DNA from 4 places in the Janthinobacterium sp. PAMC25594 genome. Region 2 is predicted to be linked to each of the others. Evidence: predicted binding sites of a transcription regulator. Region 2 holds the regulator's gene; each other region holds the start of a gene.
What was found. Region 2 encodes sigma-54, which starts transcription at its own class of promoters, with help from an activator protein. Its sites were predicted from a motif close to TGGCANGNAANCTGCTTT; they were not measured.
Positions count from the first base shown of each region.

Region 1: the regulator sigma-54 is predicted to act here: its motif matches at 4,319-4,336, upstream of KY494_RS14575 (beta-propeller fold lactonase family protein).
Region 3: the regulator sigma-54 is predicted to act here: its motif matches at 2,947-2,964, upstream of KY494_RS28255 (urease accessory protein UreD).
Region 4: the regulator sigma-54 is predicted to act here: its motif matches at 1,975-1,992, upstream of pedF (cytochrome c-550 PedF).

Region 1 is NZ_CP080377.1:3,237,801-3,243,453, forward strand. Features, by position in the region: gene KY494_RS14560 (PQQ-dependent methanol/ethanol family dehydrogenase) at 1-1,030, opposite strand, end outside; gene KY494_RS14565 (DUF779 domain-containing protein) at 1,080-1,469, opposite strand; gene adh (aldehyde dehydrogenase) at 1,523-3,043, opposite strand; gene KY494_RS14575 (beta-propeller fold lactonase family protein) at 3,298-4,254, opposite strand; gene KY494_RS14580 (TonB-dependent receptor) at 4,459-5,653, shown strand, end outside.
Region 2 is NZ_CP080377.1:3,442,010-3,447,662, forward strand. Features, by position in the region: gene KY494_RS15455 (IS110 family transposase) at 1-921, opposite strand, end outside; gene rapZ (RNase adapter RapZ) at 1,360-2,223, shown strand; gene KY494_RS15465 (3-hydroxyisobutyryl-CoA hydrolase) at 2,224-3,309, opposite strand; gene hpf (ribosome hibernation-promoting factor, HPF/YfiA family) at 3,606-3,965, opposite strand; gene KY494_RS15475 (RNA polymerase factor sigma-54) at 4,035-5,513, opposite strand; gene lptB (LPS export ABC transporter ATP-binding protein) at 5,518-5,653, opposite strand, start outside.
Region 3 is NZ_CP080377.1:6,295,214-6,300,866, reverse strand. Features, by position in the region: gene ureC (urease subunit alpha) at 1-1,360, opposite strand, end outside; gene KY494_RS28265 (urease subunit beta) at 1,362-1,691, opposite strand; gene KY494_RS28260 (urease subunit gamma) at 1,722-2,024, opposite strand; gene KY494_RS28255 (urease accessory protein UreD) at 2,050-2,892, opposite strand; gene KY494_RS28250 (GGDEF domain-containing response regulator) at 3,053-5,257, opposite strand; gene KY494_RS28245 (HAMP domain-containing sensor histidine kinase) at 5,432-5,653, opposite strand, start outside.
Region 4 is NZ_CP080377.1:3,243,858-3,249,510, forward strand. Features, by position in the region: gene KY494_RS14580 (TonB-dependent receptor) at 1-540, shown strand, start outside; gene KY494_RS14585 (ABC transporter substrate-binding protein) at 595-1,428, opposite strand; gene pedF (cytochrome c-550 PedF) at 1,453-1,938, opposite strand; gene rtcA (RNA 3'-terminal phosphate cyclase) at 2,070-3,089, opposite strand; gene KY494_RS14600 (RtcB family protein) at 3,106-4,341, opposite strand; gene KY494_RS14605 (RNA-binding protein) at 4,544-5,653, opposite strand, start outside.

The DNA.
Region 1 (5,653 bases), 200 kb from region 2:
CATAAAAGAAACCGTTGCGGTCGGCCTTGCCGCCGTAACGCTTGCCATCCATGTCGAAGGTGACGAACTCGTTGGCGCCGTCGAAATCCCAGGCATCGTTGGGCGTGTTTTGATAGGCCCACTTGATCTGGCCCGTTTTCACGTCCAGCGCCACGGTGGACGACGAGTACAGATTGTCGCCGGGACGCAAATGGCTGTTCCATGGCGCCGGGTTGCCGGTGCCGAAATAGGCCAGCTTGGTTTGCGGATCGTAGGTGCCGCCCATCCAGGTCGAGGCGCCGCCCGTTTTCCACAGGTCGCCCGGCCAGGTCTTGTTCACCGTTCCCGAGATGCCATTGTCGATGGCCTTGCCATCCTTGTCGTAGCGGTGGCCCATATGGCCCTCTACCGTCGGACGGCTCCATACCAGCTCACCCGTCATCGGGTTGCGCGCCTCGACCCGGCCGACGATGCCGAATTCCCCGCCCGACACGCCCGTCAGCAGCAAGCCTTCGGCGATCAGCGGCGCCGCCGTCATCGAGTAACCGGCCGCATAATCGTCGACCTTTTCCTTCCAGACGATCTTGCCCGTGTTCTGGTCCAGCGCCACCAGATAGGCGTCCAGCGTGCCGAAAATCACCAGGTTGCCATACAGGGCGGCGCCGCGGTTGACCACGTCGCAGCATGGCATGATACCGTCCGGCAAGCGATGCTCATACTTCCACAGTTTGGCGCCCGTTTTCAAGTCGACGGCAAAGATGCGCGAATACGATGCCGTGACGAACATCTTGCCGTTATGAATCAACGGCTGCGATTCCTGGCCCCGCTGTTTTTCGCCGCCAAACGAGAACGACCAGGCCGGCACCAGCTTGGCCACAGTCTTGTCATTGATCTGCGTCAACGGCGAATAGCGCTGCCCCTGCGTGCCCATGCCAAACGACAGCACGCTGGCCGGATTCTTCGCCGTGTTGTCGAGCATGGCATTGGTGACATTGCCCACGTCGGCCGCCTGGACCAACGAGGCGACACTCAAACCGACGACGATTCCCATGATTTTTTTCTGCACAATCATCTCCCTCTGTTTTATTAGTATGTGTGTATCAAGTCTTGCGGTGCTCATGCGGCTGGGCATGCAACAGCACACACTCTTCATCGGTGAACAGGCGCGAGCGCGTCAGGAAGCGCTTGCCCGTGCCGTTGTCGAGTGAAAACATGCCGCCATTGCCATCGACCACATCGATAATCAACTGGGTATGCTCCCAGTACTCGAATTGCTCGAGTCCCATGTAAAACGGTGTGCCATTCAAGTTGCCGAGATAAACATCGGTGTCGCTGACATCGAACTCGCCCAGCGCATAGCACATGGGCGCACTGCCGTCGCAGCAGCCGCCCGACTGGAAAAACATCAACGGGCCGTGACGCTGACGCAACTTGTCCATCATTTCCAGCGCCGCATCGGTGGCGACCACCCGGGCAATTGCTGCACTCATGGCATCCCTTTCTGCGCCGCGCCTGGACTACAGGCGTGGCGCCTGTAGCCGGTTTAGAAGAAGCCCAGCGCTTTCGGGCTATAGCTCACCAGCAAGTTCTTCGTTTGCTGGTAGTGGTCGAGCATCATCTTGTGGTTTTCACGGCCGATACCCGATTGCTTGTAGCCACCAAACGCGGCGTGGGCCGGATACAGGTGATAGCAATTGGTCCACACGCGGCCCGCCTGGATGGCGCGCCCCATGCGGAAGGCGCGCGAGCCGTCACGCGTCCACAAGCCGGCACCCAGGCCGTACAAGGTATCGTTGGCAATCGCCAGCGCTTCGGCCTCATCCTTGAAGGTGGTCACGGAGACGACGGGCCCGAAGATCTCTTCCTGGAAGATGCGCATCTTGTTATTGCCCTTGAACACCGTCGGACGCACGTAGTAGCCGCCCTCCAGGTCGCCTGCCTGCGTATGGCGCTCGCCGCCAGCCAGCACTTCGGCGCCTTCCTGGCGGCCGATGTCGAGGTAGGACAGGATTTTTTCCAGTTGCTCCTGCGACGCCTGGGCGCCGATCATGGTGGACGAGTCGAGCGGGTTGCCCTGCTTGATGGCGGCCACGCGCTTCAAGGCCCGTTCGATGAATTTCTCGTAGATCGATTCCTGGATCAGCACGCGCGATGGGCAAGTGCACACCTCGCCTTGATTCAGCGCAAACATGGTAAAGCCTTCCAGGCACTTATCGAAATAATCATCATCGGCATCCATCACGTCTTCAAAGAAGATGTTCGGCGACTTGCCGCCCAGCTCCAGGGTGACGGGGATCAGGTTTTGCGCGGCATAGCCCATGATCAGGCGGCCCGTGCCCGTTTCACCCGTAAAGGCGATCTTGGCGATGCGCTTGCTCGACGCCAGCGGCTTGCCCGCTTCCAGGCCGAAACCGTTGATGATGTTCAACACGCCCGGCGGCAGCAAGTCGCCGATCAGCTCGATCAACACCATGATGGAGGCGGGGGTTTGCTCGGCCGGCTTCAAGACCACGCAATTGCCGGCGGCCAGGGCTGGTGCCAGTTTCCACACGGCCATCAGAATCGGGAAATTCCACGGGATGATCTGGCCCACGACGCCCAGCGGCTCGTGATAGTGATAGGCATAGGTTTCCGCGTCGATTTGCGCGACGGAACCTTCCTGCGCGCGGATGCAGCCGGCGAAGTAACGGAAATGGTCGATGGCCAGCGGAATGTCGGCATTCATCGTTTCACGGATCGGCTTGCCGTTATCGATGGTTTCCGCCGTGGCGATCAGGCTCAGGTTCTGTTCGATGCGGTCGGCGATGCGGTTCAGGATATTGGCGCGCTCGGCAGGTGAAGTCTTGCCCCAGGCATCCTTGGCGGCATGCGCGGCATCCAGCGCCAGCTCGACATCTTCCGCCGTGGAACGGGCGATTTCGCAAAACGGCAAGCCCGTGATCGGCGTGATGTTAGGAAAGTATTCACCTTTTACTGGGGCAACGAACTGACCGCCGATGTAATTGTCATAGCGTTGTTTGAAGGGATTGGCTACGCCCAGTTTGCTGATGTCTGCGAGATTCATGTCGTCCTCTATCGGGTTAATTAGAATGGAATTGCTTTAATTAAAATCAAACGTCCTGGTACAGATGGGGTGAGTACACGGAGTCTTCCGCAAATGCCGTGCCAGCTCGCTGTCCCCCTACCCAACTTAGCGGGTTTTACCTCTGTTGCAAGGGCCTGGTGGCGATATCGGCGGGTTCAATTGCTGCCGTAGCGCGCCATCGCCGCTGCACAATGGAACAGGTGTACCAGACTGGAACACTTGTTCCAGCTTGCCTAACGGATCACCACGCCCCATGGCAATTCGCCCACGGTAATATCGGCCACCTTGCGCGCGCTGGCCGTATCGATGACGGAAATGCTGTTCGAGCGGCCATTGGCCACGTACAGCTTGCTGCCATCGGGCGTGATGGCCATATTCCACGGGCGTTTGCCGACGGCAATGGTGGCTGTGACCTCGTTGCTGGCCGTGTCGATCACCATCACCGTGCCATCCGCGCCATTCGACACATACACCTGCTTGCCTCCGGGATGGACGGCGATGCCGTTGGCATTCTTGCCTGCAGGAACAGTGGCGACGGCCTTGCGCGCGGCCATGTCGATCACGTAGACGGCGTTGACCAGTTCGCACGCCACATAGGCGCGGCCCGAGTCCGGACTGAAACCGATGCCGCGCGGACGCAGTCCCACGGCGATGGACGCCACCTGGCGGCGTTGCGCCACATCAATGACATCGACTTGCTCGGCCTCTTCCGCACTGACCAGCAGCCAGCGCCCATCCGGGCTGAACACGGCGTGTTCCGGGTTGCGTCCTTGCACCTTAATATCGGCGAGCAAGACGCCCGTCTGGCCATCGAGCAAGGTCACGCTATTGTTTTCCTCGACGGCCACGGCCACGTAGCGACCGTCCGGTGAGGCGCTGACGCCTTCGGGCGACTTGCCCAGCGCCACCGTGCGCATGGGCGTGCCGGTCGCGTTATCGATCAGCAACAAGGCGCTGCTGGCGGCGTCCGTGACAAACAATTGCCGTCCTGTCGGGTCGGCGGCGATGCCGCGCGGACGCTTGCCTGCCACGATCTGGCGCACCACCTGGTCGGTCGCCGTGTCGATCACGCTCAAGGTGCCCGATTTTTCATTGGGGACATAGGCAAAAGGAGCGGCCTGGAGGGCGGTGCTGGCGAGCGCCGGCAGCAGCCAGCACACCTGGCGCAAGCGCGAGAATAAGTTGGGCATAATCACCTTTTTAATGGCAAAACACAGGAAAAGCGCGCGGTAGCGGCGCCTCTGATCATTGCTGCATGCAAACGCCGTGCCACGGACACGCGTATAATTTCCGCCCACCAATGGAGACATGGCAGGCATATTGCTTGATACAACTATGCAGACCTGCGCCGCGCACGCGACCAAGCAGGCTTTTATTCACATTGGAGAATCCGCATGCAGCATCGTTTCCGCCTGAACACTATCGCCAGCCTGTTTGTCGCCGGCAGCGCCACCCTCGCCCCCCACGTTTTCGCCGCCGAGGCAGCTGACTTGGCCGCCGGGCAACTCATGGATACGGTGGTCGTCAGCGGCAGCCGCATCGCCCACCCCAGCCAGGAAGTGCCGGCCTCGATCGATGTCGTCGACAGCGCCCGCATCCAGGATGGGCAGATCCGCGTCAACGCGTCGGAAGCGCTGGCCGCCGTGCCGGGCCTGGTCGTGCAAAACCGCCAGAACTACGCACAAGACTTGCAGATCTCGTCGCGCGGCTTCGGCGCCCGCTCGGCCTTCGGCGTGCGCGGCGTCAAACTGATCAGCGATGGCATTCCTGCCAGCATGCCCGATGGCCAGGGCCAGGCCGCCACCTTCAACCTCGATACGGCCGAGCGTATCGAAGTGCTGCGCGGACCGTTCTCGGCCATCTATGGCAACCATTCGGGCGGCGTGATCCAGCTGTTTTCCAGGGATGGGCAAAATCCCCCATCCGTCGAATTGAATGTGACGGGCGGCAGCTACGGCACCAGCAAGGTGGACCTGACGGCGCAGGGCCAGGCAGGCGGCATCGGCTACGTGCTCGACGGTTCGCGCTTCCGCACGGATGGCTTCCGCGACCACAGCGCCGCCACGCGCGAACAGGCGTTCGGCAAGATCACCGTCAAGCCCAATGCGGACAGCAAGCTGACCATCGTCGCCAACAGCCTGCACCAAGGCAACACGCAAGATCCGCTGGGCACCACCTGGGCCACGTTTTCCCGCGATCCGCGCGCTGGCGAAATCGATGCGAGCGACACGCAAAACCCGAAACGCACCCTGGCCGAACGCTACAACACGCGCAAAAGCATCGACCACCAGCAAATCGGCGCCACCTACGAGCAATCATTCGGCGATGACCGCCTGCATGTGATGGTGTATGGCGGCAACCGCGACGTGATCCAGTACCAGGCCTTTACCAAGGGTTTCCAGGCGCCGGCCAGCCATTCGGGCGGCGTGGTCGACTTCCAGCGTCAGTTCTACGGCATCGACACCAACTGGCTGCACGTCAACCAGCTGGCTGGCGGCAAGTTGAGCACCACCATCGGCATCGATTACGGCCGCTCCAGCGATGACCGCACCGGCTATGAAAACTTCATCGGCAATAGCTTCGGCGTAA
Region 2 (5,653 bases):
GATGATCAGCTTGGGCGCCTTGCCGGCGTCACGCAGGCGCTGACCGAAGCGCTTGCCCCAAGGCGTCTTATGGACTGCCACCATGGCCGGCATGTACAGTGCCTTGCGCAGGAAGCTGTGGCCAACCTTCGACATGCGTGGCTTGCCACGCACGCTGGAACCCGACTCGTGCTGGCGCGGGTCGAGTCCCGCAAACGCTACCGCCTGCTTGGCGCTGTCGAAGCGGTCCGGATTGGCGTAGTAGGACAGCAGTACCGGAATCGTCCGCTCGCCCAGGCCAGGGATGCTATCGAGCAGTTCGCGCTTGTCGCGTAAATCCGGGTCGTCATCGATATGGCGGCGGATCGCCAGGATCAGCGCCTTGATCTCGGCGTCGAGCCAGGCAATATGATCCGCGATACCCTGGCGTACCGCCGCGCGCGCGACTTCAAGCCGGTTGCTTTCCTGCAGGCGCATCGCCTGCAGGGCATCCAGGCGCAGCACCAACGCGCGCAGCGATTGCTCGGCGGGCGATGGCGCCAGCCAGGGCTCTGGCTGGCGTTCGTGGGCGAAGTCGGCGATCAGTTGTGCGTCGACCTTGTCGGTCTTGGTGCGCACCAGGCGCGAAGCGCCGAAGGCCTTGATCTGGGCCGGATTGATGACACTGACCACCATGCCAAGTCCAGCGAGATATTCGGCCACCCCTTCCCAATAGGTGCCAGTCGCTTCCATGCACACCCTGGGGTTGCCGGCAGCGTGCTTCAGCAGCCATGCGTTGAGTGCAGTGAATCCTGTGTGGTTGTTCTCGACAACCTTGTTACGATGCTTGCCGTTGGGTAGGCGCAGCGCGCAGTCGAGCTTGGCCTTGGCAACGTCGATTCCTAAATTAAACATGCTGTGTTCCTCTTGCGATCTACCTTGCAAATGCGGGCTAACCGGCATGCCGGTGCCAAAGATACTGTCCGATCTTGACATGGAGGATGGGTAACTGGTGCGAGATCTACGGAGCTGGCTCGGGGCCTAAGGGCGGATACGGCATCCAGTTACCCGGTCTTGATATGCCTACCAAGATTTTGACAGCGGTCGATGCCGTTCGCAATACCACGAACGGCATGAGGGGAATAATACAAGGTCGGATTAGCGGGGCCGCCGAGGTGGGGCAAAGCCCCGCGTAATCCGACGACATTGTTAGCGGGTGTCGGCAGGAGCCATCGCTTGCAAGCGAGGACCGTTACGCAGGCACGCAGCCATGCTGCGTGAATTCCCTGCTGCACCGCTTTGCGCTAAGCCGACCTACGAAATACACATATGAAATTGCAATAATTTGTAAAGCTAATTGCCTCGGGAGCGCAACGTCGATCTTTATTGTATGATCGACGTATGCATATCGTCCTTATCACCGGAATATCCGGCTCCGGCAAATCCGTCGCGCTCAATGTGCTGGAAGATACCGGCTACTATTGTGTCGACAACCTGCCGCCGGCCTTGCTGCCTAGCCTGGTGCAAACCTTGCTTGACGAAGGCACACCGCAACTGGCCGTCGCCGTCGATGCACGCAGTGCCGAGTCGCTGGCCAGCCTGCCGCACAATGTGGCCCTGCTGCGCGACCAGGGACACGACGTCAAGGTGATGTTCCTCACGGCCACCACGCATTCGCTGGTGGCGCGCTTCTCGGAAACGCGGCGCAGCCATCCGCTGTCGCACGAATTGCGTCCGAACCAGAACCCGGCCAGCCGCCGCACCCTGATCGAATGCATCTCGGAAGAACGCGAGCGCCTGTCGGCCATCGAGCAATTGGGCCATGTGATCGACACCTCGGAACTGAGCGCCAATAAATTGCGCGCCTGGATCAAGGATATCGTCGCCTCCGAACGCGCGCCGCTGACCTTGTTCTTCGAATCGTTCGCCTTCAAACTGGGCGTGCCGCTGGACGCCGATTTTGTCTTCGACGTGCGGGCCTTGCCGAATCCCTATTACGACCTGGCGCTGCGTCCGCTCGACGGACGCGATGCGCCCGTGATCGCCTTCCTCGACGCGCAGCCAAGCGCGCTGGAACTGCTGGCCGACATCCGCGCCTTCATCGAGAAGTGGTTGCCGTCATTCAAATCCGACAACCGCAGCTATCTGACGGTGGCGCTCGGTTGCACGGGCGGCCAGCACCGCTCCGTGTACATGGCGGAACGGCTGGCGCAATACTTCGGCCCCAACGAAAGAGTCGTGCTGCGCCATCGCGAGCGCTCTTAGTTAATCCAGGTGGCGCAGCGGATGCGCTGACGCCGGCCAGACGGGCGCAAAGAAACGCGCCACCATGGCTGCATCGACCTCGTCCAGGCTGGCGGGGTTCCAGCGCGGCGCATTGTCCTTGTCGACCACCAGCGCGCGCACGCCTTCGAGCACTTCGCCATGCGCGAAATTGTGGCGCACCACGCTGCGCTCCAGGCGCAGGCAATCGGCCACGCCCAGGTGGGCACCGCGCCGCAGTAATTCCAGGGTCACCGACATCATCAAGGGCGAACGCAGGCGCATGGCCGCCAGGGCCTTCGCCGCGAACGCGCTGTCGTCCTGCGCCAGCGACACCATGATGGCGGCCACCGAAGGGGCGCTGAAGTGGCGGTCCAGCGCCGCGCGCGCCGCGGCCAGAGGAGAAATACCCGCCTCGGCGTGGAACGGTGCCGCCAAGGCCTTGATGGCCACCGGCAAGGCCTCTCCCGGCGTCGATTCGAACAGGGCCAGCAGCGCTCCCATGTGCGCCTCGGGCAGGTACACATCGGCCAGGCCCGTGTACAGGGCATCGGCCGCGTTGATCGTCAGGCCTGTCAAGCCCAGGTACAGACCCAGCTGGCCCGCCAGGCGGGACAGGAAATAGCTGCCGCCCACGTCCGGGAACAGGCCGATATTGACTTCCGGCATGGCCATGCGAGTGCGGCCCGTGACGATGCGCAGGCGGTTGCCTGGCCCCGCTTGCGCCACGCCCATGCCGCCGCCCATCACCACGCCATCCATCACGGCGATATACGGTTTCGGATAGAAGTGAATCACATGATTTAACGCGTATTCTTCCGTAAAGAAGTCTTCCAGCAACGCGCTGCCGCCTTGCGGCGTAGCCAGGCCCGCATCGTAAAAGAAACGGATATCGCCACCGGCGCACAGCGCTTTCTCGCTGCTGGAACGGATCACGACGGCGTCCACCTGCGGATCGTCGCGCCAGGCCAGCAAGACGGCACTCAGGGCGCGCACCATCTCCAGCGACAGGGAATTGAAGGCTTTCGGACGGTCGAGCACGATGTGTCCGGTGCGGTGGCGAATGGAGGTCTGGACGAAGTTGCTCATGGCAGGCAGGAAAGAAGTGAAAGTGCAAACATTCTAAGTAATCCTCAGGAAATTATTGTGAATTTATGACGAACAGAACCGGATGCTATGCAAGGCGCCCGCTGCGACGCAGTGCGAGCACTGCTAGCAGCGGGCAACGCCGCAGAGGGCCGGTTATGGAAGTCAGAAATCACAATAATTTATTGGGGGTTACTTAGCGCCTGTGCGGGGAAGATTGCGTTCAACAGGTCCAGGCGCAAAAAAGGGCGCAATGTGCGCCCTTAGTTGATCACAACCGGTTGAAAGTCGCGGGCCAGTTAGGCGGCGGCGAATTCTTCTTCCGAGTTGTCTGGCAGATGCTTGATCGCCTCTTTACCGTGCCCTTGCACTTTGGTTTTGTACTTCATCACTTGCCTGTCCAGCTTGTCGATCAGGGTATCGATTGCGGCATACAGGTCATGCGCCAGGCTTTCCACATAGACGGTTTTGCCACTCAGACGCAGGTTGACTTCGGCCTTTTGACGTTTTTCTTTCTCTTTGAGGTTATCCACGGTCAGAATCACGGCGATATCGATAACTTGATCGAAATGACGTTTCACGCGCTCCAGCTTCGTTTGTACGTATTCACGGATGGCTGGTGTCACTTCGAGATGATGTCCGCTGATGGTGAGATTCATACACACTCCTAAAGATGATCGGGTTCGTGCGGTCCATCCTATCCGGCCCGCAGAGGAACCGAAAAAAACTTACAAACACTTACGCAGGCTCACTGGCGGAATTTTCAACGCTTCCCGGTATTTGGCAACAGTACGTCGCGCAATCACCATGCCTTGTTCCCCCAGCATGTCCGCAATCTTACTGTCGGATAAAGGATTTTTAGGGTCTTCTGCTCCTGTCAGTTGCACGATCAATGCCCGTATCGCCGTCGATGACGCTTCGCCCCCCGCTTCGGTGGCGACGTGGCTACCAAAGAAATATTTCAACTCGAACATGCCGTGCGGGGTCAGCATGTACTTTTGAGTTGTTACCCGCGAGATAGTACTCTCGTGTAAACCCAGTGTATCAGCTATTTCACGGAGCACAAGGGGGCGCATGGCAACGGCCCCATGCGAGAAAAAGTTCTTTTGTCTTTCTACTATCGCCTGCGCCACGCGCAGGATCGTGTCGAAGCGCTGGCGCATATTCTTGATCAGCCACTTGGCTTCCTGCAACTGTGCACCCATGGCGCCCTCGCCCTTGCCCTGCTTGAGCAGGTTGGCGTACATGGCGTTGACGCGCAGGCGCGGCATGACGTCATTGTTCAGGGTGACTTGCCAGCCATTGCGCGCGCGCTTGACGACGACGTCGGGCACCACGTAATCGGACACGTCCGAGGCAAACACGGCGCCCGGATGCGGATTACACTGGCGAATCACCGTCTGCGCTTCACGCAAGTCTTCCTCGTCGCAATCGAGGGCTTTTTTCAGCTTGTTGAAATCGCGCTGGGCAAACCAGGCCAGGTGCTTTTCCACGATGACGAGGGCCATGCGCCGCGTCACCATGGCGACGTGCGGCAAGCGCTTGATTTGCAACGCCAGGCATTCGGATGCATTGCGCGCGCCCACGCCCGGCGGATCGAAACTTTGCAGCAGGGACAAGGCCGTGCGCATCTCGTCGGCGTCGATTTCCAGCTCTTCCGGCAGGCGCGCCAGGATGTCGTCGAGTGACTCTTCCAGGTAGCCATTGTCGTCGAGCGCGTCGATGATCAGCTCGACCAGCGCGCGGTCACGCAATTCGAGCACCGTCACGCGCATCTGCTCCATCAGGTGTTCGCGCAGGGTGCAGTGATGGGCCTCCAGTTGCGGACGCGAATCTTCGTCGTCGGGCGCCTTGCCCCGGCTCGCCTCGCTCCAGTCGCTGTCGCCGCCGTCCGCGGCGGCCGGGCTGTCACCCGCCTCGCCGTCAAAGGTTTCCGCTTCGGCTGGCGCTGCGGGCGCCTCCTGGCCTGGCGGCTGGGGCGGCGCTTCGGCCGGCGCGGCCGTGGAACTCAGGGCCCCGTCGGACAGCAGGCGCAGCGAACGGTCGAGCGGATCGTCGAGGCGCTCGAGCAAGGGATTGTCCGTCAGCAGTTGCTCGAGTTCCTGGTGCAATTCCAGGGTAGACAATTGCAGCAGGCGTATCGATTGCTGCAACTGCGGCGTCAGTGCCAGGTGCTGCGAGGTGCGCAGCTGCAATGATTGTTTCATTGGCTCACATGCGGAAGTGTTCGCCCAGATAGACCCGGCGTACCGACTCGTTCGCGATGATGTCGTCGGGGCGTCCCGACGCCAGCACCGAGCCCTGGTTGATGATGTAGGCACGGTCGCAAATACCCAGCGTCTCGCGC
Region 3 (5,653 bases), 2.9 Mb from region 2:
CGATCATGCCGCCCTTGAGTATCATTGATGGTTTGACGCCGAAGAAGGCCGGCTTCCACAGCACGAGGTCGGCGATCTTGCCCGCCTCGATGGAACCGACCACGTGGGAAATCCCATGCGTGATGGCCGGGTTGATCGTGTACTTGGCGATATAGCGTTTGGCGCGGAAATTGTCGCTGCGCGCCGTGTCGGGCGCCAGCGGCCCCCGCTGCACCTTCATCTTGTGCGCCGTCTGCCAGGTGCGCATGATCACCTCGCCCACCCGCCCCATCGCTTGCGAGTCGGACGACATCATCGAGATGGCGCCGATATCGTGCAAAATATCCTCGGCGGCGATGGTCTCGCGGCGGATGCGCGACTCGGCAAACGCCACGTCTTCCGCGATGGCCGGGTCCAGGTGGTGGCACACCATCAGCATGTCCAGGTGCTCGTCGAGCGTGTTGACGGTAAACGGGCGCGTCGGGTTGGTCGACGACGGCAGTACGTTCGACTGCCCCACGGCGGCGATGATGTCGGGCGCATGGCCGCCGCCCGCCCCTTCCGTGTGAAACGTGTGGATGGTGCGGTCCTTGAAGGCGGCCAGCGTGTGTTCCAAAAATCCCCCTTCATTGAGGGTGTCGCTGTGCAGCGCCACCTGCACGTCCATGCGGTCCGCGACGGACAGGCAGTTGTCGATGGCGGCCGGCGTGCTGCCCCAGTCCTCGTGCAGTTTCAGGCCGATGGCGCCCGCCCGCACCTGTTCTTCCAGCGGCAGCGGCAGGCTGACGTTACCCTTGCCCATGAAGCCCAGGTTCATCGGGAAGGCGTCGGCGGCCGCCAGCATGGCGTGCAAGTGCCACGGTCCCGGCGTGCAGGTGGTGGCGGCCGTGCCCACGGCCGGTCCCGTGCCGCCGCCCAGCATGGTGGTCACGCCGCTCATCAGCGCTTCCTCGATCTGCTGCGGGCAGATGAAGTGGATGTGCGTGTCGACGCCGCCGGCCGTGACGATCAGGCCTTCGCCGGCAATGATCTCGGTGGCGCCGCCGATGGCCAAGGTCACGCCGGGCTGGATGTCCGGGTTGCCCGCCTTGCCGATGCCGAAGATCAGGCCATTTTTCAGGCCGATGTCGGCCTTCACGATGCCCCAGTGGTCGAGGATGACGGCATTCGTGATGACGGTATCCATCACCTCGGCCGCGCAGCGCTGCGACTGGCCCATGCCGTCGCGGATCACCTTGCCGCCGCCGAATTTCACTTCTTCGCCGTAGATCGCATAGTCATGCTCGATCTCGATGAACAGTTCCGTGTCGGCCAGGCGGATGCGGTCGCCCGTGGTGGGGCCGAACATCTCGGCATACGCGCTGCGGGGAATGCTGGCCATCTCAATCCTTTCCCGGGGGTGTGTCTTGCAGGTCGCCCATCACTGCGCCATTGAAGCCGTAGACCTTGCGTTCGCCCGCCAGCGCCACCAGTTCCACCGTGCGCTGCTGGCCAGGTTCGAAGCGCACGGCCGTGCCGGCAGTGATGTTCAGGCGCATGCCGTAGGCGCGCCAGCGCTCGAAAGCCAGCGCGGGATTGACTTCAAAAAAGTGAAAGTGCGAGCCCACCTGGATCGGCCGGTCGCCACGGTTGGCCACCACCACGGTGGCCGTGGCGCGGCCCGCATTGAGGCTGATTTCGCCTTCTTCCAATTTGTATTCGCCTGGGGTCATGAGCGGCTCCTGTCAATGTCGCTTGTGTGCTTACGGTATCGGATGGTGTACGGTCACCAGCTTGCTGCCATCGGGGAAGGTCGCTTCCACCTGGATATCGGGGATCATCTCGGCGATGCCGTCCATGACGTCGGCGCGCGAGAGTATTTTTGTACCGTCCGACATCAGCTGCGCCACCGACTTGCCATCGCGCGCGCCTTCCATGATGGCGGCGCTGATCAGGGCCACCGCTTCCGGATAATTCAATTTCAAACCGCGCGCCAGGCGCCGTTCGGCCAGCAGCGCGGCCGTAAAAATGAGCAGCTTGTCTTTTTCGCGGGGAGTCAGGTCCATGGTTTTCCTTGTGCGTCTTTCCTGTTCAAGTGTTCCAGATGCGGGGCACGACGGCGTCGCGTCCCAGCATGGCGGGGCGCAGCAGCAGCCAGGCGGCCAGCATGATGCGGCGCGCCGCCTCGCTGTCGCCGCACAGCAGGCGCACCACCACCAGCGCTTTCATGTGCGTGGCGCCAAACGCGGCGCCGGCAGGCACGGCGATCCCGCGCACGGCTGCCAGTACTGATGGAGAAACCGGTGTGCCGACGGCGATCAGGGTGGCGCATACCGTGTGGCCCCCCAGCCCCAGCGGGCTGGCCATCAGCGCGCCGCCGGCAGCCAGCACGCCCTGCTCCCACCACAGCAGCTTGCCGCCGCGGCGGATCCGCACTTGCTGGCTGATGCTGCCAGTGTTAAAAATTTCGCCCGAGGCGCTGCGGCCCAGGCAGACGATGTCGCAGCCGATGTAGCCGGCGTCCGGCGCCAGTTCCACCTCGTGGCGCAGGCGTACGCAAGCCTGGTCGAAGAAAATGCTTTCCTGCGGCAGCCACTCGATGGCGGCGCCGCTACCAGCGCGCAGCACGATGTGCTGACCCGAGACGTGACCATTCGCGCGGTACCACTTGGCCGCGCCCGGCGAGGTCAGCAAGGCGTGCGCGCCTGCGCCCACCGTGGCGTCGACGGCCAGCTGGTCGCCGCCCACCACGCCGCCGGGCGGATGGATGATGATGGCGTGGCAGACGGCATCGCCTTCCGGGTACAGGGGCTTTTGCACGCGCAAAGGGCCGCGATGCGTGCGTTCGACGAGGCGGCTGACGCCGTCGTGCAGTGCAAAGCCCAGGCGCAAATGCGCCTGCCAGGCGCCGTGCGCGCTGGGCTGTGAAGGCATGACTGGGTGGGTACTGTCTGGCATGCGGGGCAATCGCGTAAATAAGCGATTACCTAAGCAGGATATGTGCCAGCGTCAGGGGAAGGAAAGGTGAGAATCGCGCACCACGCTGCCGCGGACGCACCGGCATGGTGCATCGGCCGCACCGCGGCGTGTATGCTCAGGCCACGGCCAGGGTGCGCCGTTCGCGCAGCAAGACAGTGAATGGTGCGGCAGCCAGGGGCCGGCTGAAATAATAACCCTGCATTTCGTCGCAGCCGTGCTCCGTCAGGAAGTCCACCTGCTCGCGCGTTTCCACGCCTTCGGCGATGACGCGCATGTCCAGGTTGTGTGCCAGCGAGATGACGGAACGGGCGATGGCCGCGTCGCTGCTGCTGGTGGTGACGTCGTCGACGAAGGATTTGTCGATCTTCAGCACGTCGATGGGAAAGCGCTTCAGGTAGCCCAGGCTGGAATAGCCGGTGCCGAAGTCGTCGAGCGAAATGCCCACGCCGATATCCTTCAGGCGCGTCAGCGCCGCCACGGCCTTGTCCGGGTCGCCCATCACCGTGCTTTCCGTGATCTCGATGCCGAGGCAGGCGGGCGCGATGCCGTATTTGCGCAATACCGCCTCGACGAACGGCACCGTGCGGTCCTGCGCGAACTGTTTACCAGACAGGTTGACGGCCACCTTGATGCTGCCCAGGCCCGCGTCGTGCCAGGCGCGGATCTGCGCGCAGACGCTTTCCAGCACCCATTCGCCGATGGCCGTGATCAAGCCGTATTCCTCGGCCAGCGCGATGAACAGGCCGGGCGGCACCTTGCCCAGCACCGGGTTATCCCAGCGCAGCAAGGCTTCCGCGCCCAGCAAGGCGCCCGTGCGCAAACACATCTGCGGCTGGTAATGCACGGTGAATTCATCGCGGCCGATGGCGCCGCGCAGCTGCTGCTGCATGGCCAGGCGGGCGCGGATATCGCTGCCCATGCGCTCTGTGAAGAAGGCGTAATGGTCGCGCCCCATTTCCTTGGCGCGCACCAGGGCCGTGTCGGCGTGGCGCAGCACGTCGTCCAGGCTGTCGCCGTCGGCCGGGCACATGGCGATGCCGATGCTGGTGGTCAGCGCCAGGCGCTCGCCATCGACGCTGAGCTCTTCGCGCAAGCCGGCCAGGATGGTTTGCGCCAGCGCCAGCGTGCGCCCCAGCAGGGCATCGTCCTGCAGCAGGATCTGGAATTCGTCGCCGCCCTGGCGCACCACCGTGTCACCCTCGCGCACGCAGCCGGACAGGAAACGCGCCACCACTTGCAGCGCCTTGTCGCCCACGGCCTGGCCGTGCGAATCGTTGATGTTCTTGAAGCGGTCCAGGTCCAGGCACATCAGCACCACCTGCTGGCTGTCGCGCAGGGCATTCGCGCGCGCCTGTTCGAAGCGCTCGCGCAGCAGCACCCGGTTCGGCAAGCCCGTCAGCGCGTCGTGGTAGGAGAGGAAGTCGATCAGGTGCTGCTCGGCCTTGCGCTCGCTGATATCGAGGAAGACGCCCACGTAGTTGACGACGCCGCCGTCCGGGCCATGCACGGTGGAGACGCTGAGCAAACAGGGATAGGTGTCGCCGCTCTTGCGCCGCGTCTGTACTTCGCCCGACCAGCAGCCGCTGCTGCGCAAGCCCTGGCGCAGGGCCAGCAGCACCGCTTCGCCCGTGTATTCGGCGTGCAGGCGCATGATGTCCGTGCCCACCACTTCCTGCGCCGCGTAGCCGGTGATGCGTGTAAAGGCGGGATTGGCCGTGACGATGACGCCGGCCGGATCCGTGATCAGGATGGCGTCCTGGGTGGCTTCGAAGACCTGGCCGGACAGGCGCAGCAATTCCTCGTTGGCGCGGCGGATCTGCACTTCGCGCGCCAGGGTGCTGGCCACCTGTTCCAGTTCGGCCGTGCGTTCGGCCACGCGCCGTTCCAGGTTGGCGCGCTCCTGCGCCAGCTGCAGCTGCGCCCGCGCCAGGCGCACATGCGCATCGGTGCGGGCGAGGATTTCCTCGGCCTGGAAGGGTTTGGCGATGAAATCGACGGCGCCCAGCGCAAAGCCGCGCACCTTGTCGTCCGTATCGTACTGGGCCGACAGGAAAATCACCGGCACCTGGCGCAGGGACGGTATCTCCTTCAGGCGGCGGCACACTTCAAAGCCGTCGAGACCCGGCATGCGCACGTCGAGCAGGATCAGCTCCGGTGGGCGCGCCTGGGCCGTCCACAGAGCAAGTTCACCGTTCGGCGCCTGGCGCACCGCATAGCCGGCGCCGCCCAGCAAGTCGCTCAACAGCTTCAGTGAAGCCGGCGTATCTTCAACGATCAGTACTTCGCCCTTCGAATTCACTTCCGAAAAATCGCGGTGCATGTAGCAGTTCTCTCAGCTTTGGATGAGGCGCGGCGGTCGGTTGCCACGCTGGACAAGACATTTCTTTGCGATGAACTACGTACTATCATCATAATCTTTATTGCAATTTGGCACCATCCATCCACGGCACTTAGTCCGCCTTTTCATCGAATTCGATGTTGTCAGCCCACACTTTCATATATGCGCCAGCGCGCCCTCATTCTCCAGCAAGTCGCACAGCTGGCGGTACTGGTGCTGCTCGAGCATCGCCTGCAGCGGCACCAGCAACGGTGCAGCCGCCGCCGGCAAGGCCGCCAGCAGTTGCGCCACCCTGGCCAGGTTCAATTCGCGCAGCGCCACCAGCAAGGCGGCGCGCTCTGCCCCGGCCAGCAGCAGCAAGTCTTGCGCCTGCAGCGC
Region 4 (5,653 bases), 200 kb from region 2:
ATCAAGACCAGCGACGAACTGGTAGTCGATCAATCGAGCGGCGGGCGCACCAGCTACCGCAATGCAGGTAAAACCTTGCGCCAGGGTATGGAAGTGTCGCTGGACTCCAACCTGCCGTATGGTTTCACGACGAAAGTGGCGCTGACCAGCCTGCACGCCGTGTATGACCAGGCGTTTGGCAGCGTGCGCGAAGGCAGCCGTTTGCCGGGCGTGCCCAGCGCCAACCTGTTCGCGGAACTGGCCTGGAAAGATACGCTGGACCGTTTTGGCGCGGCGCTGGAAAGCGTGGCCAGCAATCAGGTGTATGCGGAGGACAGCAACATCGAAAAGCCGGCGCCCGGCTACACGGTGTTCAATGCGCGCTTCAACGCCAAACAAAACGTAGGGAATTGGCGCTTCAAGGAGTTTGCCCGCCTGAACAATCTTTTCGACAAGACCTACGTGGGCTCCGTCATCGTCGGCGACAGCAACAAGCGCTACTATGAAGCGGCGCCGGGCCGTAACTGGCTGCTGGGCATGAGCGCCCAATACAGTTTCTAAAGAAAAAGCCCGCGTATCTTCCGATGCGCGGGCTTCGCCATCCAGCATGGCCTGTTACGGCCGCGCTTCCTTCACGCCATACTTTTCAAAAATGGCTTTCAATTCGCCGCTGGCCACCATCTCATTCATGGCTGCCTGCAGCAACTTGCCCACGTCGAGCTGCTGGCGGCTGACGGCCAGGCCCACGGCCCAGCCGGCACGCGGCAAGCGGGCGAACGCCACTTCGCTCAAGGGGAAAGCGGGATCGCTTTTCAGCACCGATTCGATTTCCGAACGGTTCGCCAGCACGGCGTCGAGCTGGCCGGCCTGCAATTGCTGCAAGGCTTCGGCCGCCGTGTCGAAGATGCGCACGTCGTCGCGGTACTTGCCATTGTCTTCACCGAGCATCAGCATCGCGGCGATCGAGACCTTTTCCACGCCGATACGCTTGCCTGCCAGCGAAGCGACGCCATCGAACTGCGGCACGGCTTGCGCGCTGCGCGCCAGGCGCACGGTTTCCACGTAATACGGGGCAAAGATCTCGACCTTGTCGTTGTCAGCCATCAACTTCTTGTCGACTGGCACGTGCAACATCACATCGGCGGGACCATAACCGAGGTAATGGCCTTTCCACACCATATTGCGCAAATCGTCGTTCAGGTTTTCGCCAGCGGGAAAGGGTAGCAAGCTCAGCTTTAAACCCAGTTTTTTGGCCAGCGCTTCGGCAATGTCGATATCGATGCCCGTGCCCTTGTCGGAAAACGGCGCGAACTCGTTATACACCGCCACTTTCAGGCTGCCCGACTGCTGCACTTTCTGCCAGTCGGCGCGCGCCGGCGCGGCTGCGCACAGCGCCAGGCAAGCGAGCGAAAGCATCGCGCGCGCGCCCGGGAGTTGGAATGAACGCATGGGACTCCTTGGTGGTCAATCGGCTCAGTTAGGCTCGCGGCGGGTTTCCAGGTAGGTCTTGATGGCCCACATGGCTTCCTGGTTGAAGACGCCCTCGAACGGCGGCATGTACACGGCGCCATTGCGTACTTTACCGTGGCGGATGGTCGCCAGGAAATAATTGTCAGTTTCCTTGTAGCAAGCCTGTTTCTTTGTCTCATTTTTGATGCCGAAGCAATCACGGTCGAGCTGGCGCAAATCCGGCGCGATGCCGCCCGAGATGGCTTCGATGCCGTGGCAACGCGCGCAATTCTGGTTGTAGGCCGACGTGCCGACCGTCAAGGCCAGCTTGTTGCCCCGATATGGATTTTGTTCGAGCCACTTGTCGCCCACCTTGGGCAAGCCCGTGGTGTCGACGCCTTGCGGCGTGACATTGCCGTGCGCATAGGCATGCGGCAAGGTCAGCAGGGAAGTGAGGGCAACGGCGCCGGCGGCTGCCACGCCGAGCAGGGTACGGATGGAATAGGTCATGCTGGTCTCCTTGGTTTTTTTAGTCAATATCCAAGAAGAGCAAATGCCATGCCATGCGTACATGCCCCACATCCGGCCGCCCATGTATCAATTTGGAACAGCTGCAACAGGTATCTGTGTCACCACGAGGGTCAGGCGGCGGCCACCGTGCAGATGCTGCCTCGCTCCTTCTGCTCGAAAGTAATTTGCACGGGCAAGAATCGGGAAATCACATCGGCATTCGTCAGCGCATGCTGCGACACCTTGTTGCAACTGAAGCTACCGCCGCCGGCCAGCGCCATCGGCAGCAGGAGCTGGTCGGCCAGGTGCTCGCCCACGGCCGCGTCCGTCTTGAGATAGGCGCGCACCTCGTTCAACAGGCGCTTGGCCACGGATTCGGCCAGCAAGGACTTTTCGCCGAAGGAAGTAAACACTTCCGTGACGTGTTCATGCTCCAGCGTCAGCAACAGGACATTGCCCGGTCCCTGCTCCGCCGGCAAGCCGACGAGGCGCAGCTGCTTGCCGCTCCAGCCCATGCCGCTGGCAACACGCTCGAGCTCGCGCTGCGCCACGCTCACGTGCACGCCCGCCACCACGCTTTCCGCATACCCGGCCTTCCGCTCACCGCGCTGCAGCAGTGAAATGGGTAGCAAGCGCTGACACGGTTGCACGGTGGCCAGCACCTCGCCACCACCTGCGGGATGAAAGCCATAGCGCTGCTGCGTAATCTCTACCTCTGCGCCCATCTGTTCCAGGATGCGGCCATACGCGCGCTGCAGGAAATGCACGGGCGGCGCCATGGCATTGTGCGTGCCGCCGCTGATGCGCACGGTGGACGGCCCGTCCGCATGCAGCAAAGCCGGCAACAGGGTTTGCAGTACCAGGGTGCAGCTGCCGGCGCTGCCGATGGCGAAGCGGTAATCACCGCTACGTACGGGGCCGGGCACGAATTCCAGGCTGGTTGCACGCAGCGCCACCGGCGTCGTGCGCGCCCCGCAAATGGCGGCCGCCGCCTGCACGGCCAGCAGATGCTGGCGCAGCAAACCGGGCTTTTCCCGCCCCGCGCGGATATTCGTCAAGCGGAATGGCTGCGCCGTGATCATCGACAAACTCAGCGCCGAGCGCAAAATCTGTCCGCCGCCTTCGCCTTGCGCTCCATCAATTTCTATCATTTCTTCTTTCTCTCTGTTAACCTTTGACGCAAACGACCTGCTTCAGGATATGCACGACATCGACCAGTTCGCGCTGCGCCAGCATCACCGCATCGATATCCTTGTAAGCCATCGGAATCTCATCGATCACGTTTTCATCCTTGCGGCATTCCACGCCTTGCGTGGCGCGGATCTGGTCGTCCAGGTTGAAGCGCCGCTTCGCTTCCGTGCGGCTCATCGTGCGTCCCGCACCGTGGCTGCAGCTATGGAAACTCTCCGCATTGCCCTTGCCGCGTACGATAAAACTCTTGGCGCCCATGGAACCGGGAATGATCCCCAGCTCGCCGGCGCGGGCCGAGACGGCGCCCTTGCGCGTGACCAACACATCCTTGCCAAAGTGGTGCTCCCTCTGCACATAGTTATGGTGGCAGTTGACGGCTTCCACATGCGTCTGGAACGGTTTATGGATGACCGTGCGCACGGCCGCGATCAGGTTCTGCATCATCACTTCGCGGTTGTTGTGGGCAAACCGCTGCGCCCAGCCCACCGCCTCCACATAATCGTCGTAATGCTGCGTGCCTTCGGCCAGGTAAGCCAGGTCCTGGTCGGGTAGGTTGATGAAGTGGATACGCATATCCTGCTTGGCCAGTTCGATGAAATGCGTGCCGATGGCATTGCCCACGCCGCGTGAGCCGGAATGCAGCATGAACCACACGGAACCCTGCTCGTCGAGGCACACTTCGACGAAGTGGTTACCGCTGCCCAAAGTCCCCAGGTGACGATAATTGTTCGTGTTCTTCAGCTTCGGCGTTTTCAGGCAGATGGCGTCGAATTCATCTTTCAATTGCAGCCACGCGGCATCGACCACCGAAGGCGGCGTCTGCCAGGAACCTTCGTCACGGCCACGGTGGCCACGCGTCTTCGGTGACATCCCGTGCGGAATGGCGCGCTCGATGGCGCTGCGCAGCGGTCCCAGCTTATCGGGCAAGTCGCTGGCCGTCAGCGTGGTTTTCGCCGCCATCATGCCGCAACCGATATCCACGCCCACCGCCGCCGGAATCACTGCACCCAGGGTGGGAATCACGCTGCCGATGGTCGACCCTTTACCCAGGTGGACGTCGGGCATGACGGCGATATGCTTGTAAATGAACGGCAGGGTCGCCGTGTTGCGCAATTGTTTTTTTGCCGCTTCTTCGACGGGCACGCCACGGGTCCACATTTTGACGGGACGGCTGCCTTCGGTATGCAGGACTTCGTATTCTTCTTTCTTCATCGCTTCTCTCATCTTGTATTTTAATCAGTACGACAACCCGACAAGGTGGGACAGGATTTTCTGCCAGGCTCACTGCGCCTGCCAGGCCGGTTTGACGCGGCTGATCGATGTAATCCTGTCGGCATTCGGGGCACTGCGGCGTCATGACAAGGTTGGACAAGACGTCTGTTATGTAGTCTTGTCCGCATTCATGCGCTTTACTTCAACAAGCTGGTGCCGCGATATCGATGGCGGCAATTTCTCCCACCCAATGGGCGGGGTCCAGCTGTCCGGCGGCAAAGGCGGCGATGATCGTGAACACGTCGTCGGAAAAGCCGCCGATGTTCAGGATATCCTCGCGCTCCATCGCCTGCGTGGTGGCGTGCGGCGCAATATCGATGCACACCAGTTTCGCTTGCGGATTGCGCCGCTTGAAGACATTCCACTGTCCCATCGTCGCCGTGGCGCCACTGCGTTTGGCGTCGATCCACGATTCGTTATCGGACACATAAATCACCAGGTCGGCCAGTTCCTTCTTGCTGTTCATGCGCAGCAGCGGCGCACTGCAATTGGTACCGCCACCGCCGATGGCCGCCAGCCTGGCCGCATTGGTCATCACGCTGTCATCCGCGCCGAGTCCGCACTGCACCACGCTGTGCTCGAACGGCAGCACCATCGCGTCCGGATTCCTGCGCAGCATGGCCGCCGCCACCAGCGCCGCCACATCGATGCAACGCACGCTCGACGTAGCACTGCCGCGAAAACCGCTGACGGGCGAAGACATCGAGCCGGAAACGTCGGGACACACCACCACCCTGCCCGCGATCCGCGGCACGTTCAGCAGCGATATTTCCAGCGCCTGCTCCAGCGCATCGCGCACGATGGCCGGCACGTTCTCGCCGGCCGCCATGTACGCTGACATCAGCTGGTACGGAAATACCCGTGCCCGGCCAATCGCCTCGGGATCGCGCAGCTTGGCAGCAATCAGCTCGGGCATGCCGGCTATCGCATACACGCCGTGGCGGCCAAAGGTGTTCAGATTCATGCGCACCATTTGCCAGCTGCCCTGGCGGGCGATCTGCGCCCAGTCCTGCGCGCTCAAGGGCAGCGCCGTCAGCATCTGGAACGGCACGTCCGGTATCGTTTGCGCTGGATCCAGCTTGTACGCCTCGAACGCGGTCAATATCGGCGGCAAATCTGAGGCTATGTATGCCTTGCCGATCAACCAGGCAAAAAACGCCGCGCGCCAGGCATCCGTCGGTTTCGGGTGCACCATCTTGACCACGTCGGCCAGCGATGGCGCGTTACCGACGGCGGCGGCCAGCAAGGCCTG